2 regions of the Terribacillus sp. AE2B 122 genome follow, and region 1 is predicted to be linked to the other one. Evidence: a T-box and tRNA genes for the amino acid it is inferred to sense, from the RefSeq annotation. Region 1 holds a T-box; the other holds one or more tRNA genes.

Region 1 (2,409 bases):
AGAACGGAATTGCGACGGCGCATCTTTCTAGTAATATGAAAGAGGCATCCCGTCTTTATCGTGTTCTCCTATGGATGGTGACGATTGTTGTCGCCTTGCTGCTCTGTTTTCTGCTGATAAAGCTATACCCATATTATCGTTCGTTTCTGCTATTTTTAGGCGGACTATTCCTGCCTTTCATCATTGCAGGCTTGATTGCATATTTGCTTCATCCTGTCATCGATTTTCTTGCTGCGTGGCGACTGCCGCGCTGGCTGTCAATCCTGATTATATATACGCTGTTTTTCGGTCTTACCGGGTTCCTGCTTTACAAAGGCTTTCCGGTTCTGATCAGTCAGGTAAAGGAATTCAGCCATAATCTGCCGGCGTTGACACAACGTTATGATCATTATGTGCAATTCATGTATGAACGGACAGCGTTCCTGCCGGAAACAGTGCATGATCAAATGGATAGCATACTGCATGGCTTAGAACAGCGCGCAGAAGGATTTCTAAAAGATCTCTTGCATATATGGAACAAGCTGCCGCAAGTAGTCATTTTTCTTGTCGTTACGCCAGTTATCGTCTTTTATATGCTGAAAGATACGGATAAAATCGGCAATGCAGGTCTCATGTTGCTGCCTCGGCGTTTTCGGAGCAGGATCAAAAGCTTAGTGCTTCGGATTGATAGTAATCTAGGCTACTATATTCGCGGCGTGCTGCTTGTTAGCAGCATTGTCAGTCTTCTGACTTGGACAGCGTTCACGCTTATTAAGCTACCGTATTCTTTGGTTTTAGCTTTACTGGTAGGGGCAACGAATATCATTCCTTATTTCGGTCCGATCATCGGGGCCGTTCCTGCTATTCTCGTTGGAATAACTATCAGCCCGAAAACGGCTCTCCTTGCAGGAATCATGGTTTTTATTATTCAATTGATCGAAGGGAACCTGCTTTCTCCCTTTATCGTCGGGAAAAGCATCCATATCCATCCGCTTCTGATCATTTTCGCCTTGCTTGTAGGCGGGGAACTTGGGGGTATTATTGGTATGATCGCAGCTGTTCCGTGTCTGACGATTATCAAAGCCTGCTTGGATACAGCAAAGGAGGCGGATGTTTGACAAAATCCGCTTTTTTATCTATACTAACGCTTAGATTTATAGCTAGAAGCGATGAAGGTACAAGTACATGACGTCCTTTTATTAAGAGAGGAGATTCCTTGGCTGGAAGAATCTCCATAAAAGTGTGATGGAAAGCTACACCGGAGCTCTGAGTTAATCCTTATCGGCTGCGCACCGTTATCCGCGCCTAAAGGTGATAGACCAATTTCCGGTCTATAATCAGGGTGGTACCGCGATCATACTCTCGTCCCTGCATATGGCAGGATCGGGAGTTTTTTGTGTGTTTACATAATAAAGGAGGCATTTTTATGGAAAGATTAACGTCTGCTGAAGTAAGACAGAAATTCCTCGATTTCTTCAAGGAGAAAGGACATAGCGTCGAGCCAAGTGCTTCACTTGTGCCGATTGAAGATCCTTCCTTGCTATGGATCAACAGTGGCGTTGCAACGCTGAAGAAATATTTTGACGGACGAGTTGTGCCTGAGAACCCACGCATCGTGAATGCACAAAAAAGCATCCGTACAAATGATATTGAAAATGTAGGCTTTACTGCCCGCCATCATACGTTTTTCGAAATGCTTGGAAACTTCTCTATTGGGGACTATTTCAAAAAAGAAGCTATCCTTTGGGCATGGGAGTTCCTAACAGATAAAAAATGGATCGGTTTTGATCCGGAACGATTATCCGTAACGGTTCACCCAGAAGATGAAGAAGCCTATCAGATGTGGCGTGATCTAGTTAAATTGCCAGAAGAGCGAATCATTCGTACGGAAGAAAACTTCTGGGATATCGGTGAAGGCCCGAGTGGTCCAAACTCTGAAATTTTCTATGATCGCGGAGAAGAATACGGTAATGATTCATCTGATCCAGAACTTTACCCAGGTGGTGAGAACGAGCGCTATCTGGAGATTTGGAACCTTGTATTCAGCGAGTTCAACCATAATCCAGATCACACATATACACCGCTTCCGAAACAGAACATTGATACAGGGATGGGTCTGGAGCGAATGGTATGTGTTATTCAGGACACGAAAACCAACTTCGAAACAGATCTATTCATGCCGATCATTGAGAAGACGGCTACGTTTGCGAAAAAAGCATATGGTGAAACAGCAGCAGATGATACGGCATTCAAAGTTATTGCCGATCATATCCGTACTGTATCATTCGCCATCAGTGATGGAGCGCTTCCTTCCAATGAAGGTCGAGGCTATGTACTCCGTCGTCTGATTCGTCGCGCAGTACGTTATGCGAAGAATATTGGCATCGAAAAGGCGTTCATGAAGGAGCTTGTGCCGGTTGTAGGTGAAAT
Region 2 (2,409 bases), on a different contig from region 1:
CCAATCAAATTTCTTCGTTTCTATTTGATTCTGCTCCATAATGTTCCCCCAAGTTCTATTAATTGTTTATCATCTGCAAAAAGCATTGCATATCCTTCATGAGCATTCGTCACGAAATATTCTTCTTCCTTCCTCATAAAAGACAGATCCTCTGGAAGTTCTGGCTGCTGCCAATAGAAAAGATTTTCCGCTGCCTGCATTATCAACTGCTTAGATTCCGGACAAATACGGTAATAATAATTCGGTACAGATACATTAGCACCGAAAAGGTTAGCTCTTGTAGCGTTATCATGGACAATTTCCTGGAAATACGGCTCCAGTTCTTGCAGCAGCCGATGCAGCGTTTCCTTTTGCCCCATCATCTTCTTAGGAAGCACGGCAAAACTGACTGTATCACAACTATCAAATAATCTATCCAGCAATTGTATATACGCCTCTTTAGTCAGATCGGTTTCCTTTAATTCATACATCGTGTCCCCTCCATAAAAAGAGGAGTTCTCGTACCGAGAACTCCTTACACCAATGATAGGAATTTTTCTTCTGAGATGATCCGCAGCGGACGTCCATACTCAATCATCCGCTCCGCTTGAATGAGTTTACTCGTTTTCTTGCCGGCAGCGAATTTTTCATAATCTCTAGCTCCGACAACAAGATAGCGGGTAGACGTGTCCATTTTATCTGTGTGCACGCCGCCTACATTGACTAGTCTTTGGATGGCATCCTTTCGCTTCAAACTCTTCATCGTCCCCGTGAACATTACCTGTTTCCGATAGAACGGGTGGGCTGGATCAAATTGATCTGTCTGTGGCTTGATATCCCCGTATCTTGATCTGCTGCCAGATGAGCTTGTATCATGAATGCTTTTCCGATTGACCTTCAACACATTGGTCAGTTCCTCTATACTCTGTACTCCAGAATCCGCCATCGCATGCAGAAAGATATTTGCGGCAACTCGCGCATCCTCCATGGCATTATGGTGCTCGAACGTGATCTCCTTGCTGGCAGCTAACGTATTCAGCCGATGGTTCTCCATATCCGGCCACACCTTCTTGCCGATAATCCGCGTACATAGATAATCAAAATCCGGCATTTCCAATCCGTAACGTGCCACCGCTTTTCGAATGACACCCATATCGAAACTCGCGTTATGCGCGATGACAACATTACCTGCCAGATAACTGCTTAACTTCGGCCAAATTTCCTTGAACGTCGGCGCATCTTCCACATCTCGCGGAAGGATCCCATGCACGTGGATATTCTGTTCTTCGAATTCCATCAATGGATTGATCAAGGTATACCATTCATCAATCACACCCGTCTCATCCGCTACAGCAACACCTACCGAACAAGCACTTGACCAATATCGATTCGCCGTCTCAAAATCTATACTCACAAACCGCACTGCATCGTCCTCCAAATCGACTTTTGTTAAATAGATTATATCATAGCAGCCGGTAGAGTCCGATAATCGTGCTTATGAAAAAATGTTGCCAGTAAAGGAAAGAAGCGCTATAATACTTTTGTGACGATAAATCAAATACGGGGCATTAGCTCAGCTGGGAGAGCGCTTCGCTGGCAGCGAAGAGGTCAGCGGTTCGAGCCCGCTATGCTCCATCTTTCAAAAACCCTTATTTTTAAGGGTTTTTTCTTATTGCATTTTTAAGCTCGTGCCTCAGACTTAACTATAAGGTTCCTCTAACCTCATTTCCTTCCTTCTATCTACCTTTTACACTTCTATACTTATTCATTTATAAGAAATCTAGCATAAGAACCTACGTTTCTAGTTACCCTTTGCTTTACGTCTCCATAATTCCTGTAGAAAGCCCCCCTGTAAACGTACATGGACGGTGCCTTCCATTTCTCTTTCTAGACAAATCACTCTAGCAGACAAACATACATTTCGACAATTTAGGTATAAAAATCTAGTCCTTCTATCCGAATTTGAATATACATGTAAAAAACAGGTCGGGGGAGGTTCAAACTTCCGATAAAAAAAGGAAGGAGAAAGGAGTTGTGCAAGATGACATTAGAAATAGGAATTACCGTATTCACATTCCTAGCTACTATGCTGGTCATCTTTTGGAGGCCGCGGGGACTTAATGAAGCTGTCCCAGCAGCAGTAGGTGCTGCGATAATTTTATTGACAGGAATAGTTTCAGGTCCTGATGCGGCAGATATAATGGATAAGATTGGAGGCGCCGCTATTACGATCATGGCCACAATCGTCATGGCGGTTATATTGGAGAGTTTCGGTTTCTTTCACTGGGTTGCTGCAAAGTTAGCTAATTTAGCTCGAGGTTCAGGGTATCGGTTATATTGGTACATTCAACTCTTATGCTTCTTAATGACACTCTTATTCAATAACGATGGAAGTATCTTAATTACAACACCAATCCTAATTTTACTACT

What was found. The T-box of region 1 lies ahead of alaS (alanine--tRNA ligase). A T-box ahead of a tRNA ligase gene usually reads a tRNA of that ligase, here a tRNA-Ala.
Region 2: it encodes a tRNA-Ala, which carries the amino acid that the T-box ahead of alaS (alanine--tRNA ligase) is inferred to sense. The anticodon was not compared.

The regions. Positions count from the first base shown of each region.
Region 1 is NZ_LR700942.1:302,394-304,802, forward strand. It holds gene AE2B122_RS01520 (hypothetical protein) at 1-31, shown strand, start outside; gene AE2B122_RS01525 (AI-2E family transporter) at 1-1,097, shown strand, start outside; T-box leader at 1,140-1,352, shown strand; gene alaS (alanine--tRNA ligase) at 1,406-2,409, shown strand, end outside.
Region 2 is NZ_LR700945.1:265,966-268,374, reverse strand. It holds gene AE2B122_RS12240 (ABC transporter ATP-binding protein) at 1-39, opposite strand, end outside; gene AE2B122_RS12235 (hypothetical protein) at 21-470, opposite strand; gene AE2B122_RS12230 (exonuclease domain-containing protein) at 515-1,402, opposite strand; tRNA gene AE2B122_RS12225 (tRNA-Ala) at 1,542-1,614, shown strand; gene AE2B122_RS12220 (arsenic transporter) at 2,021-2,409, shown strand, end outside.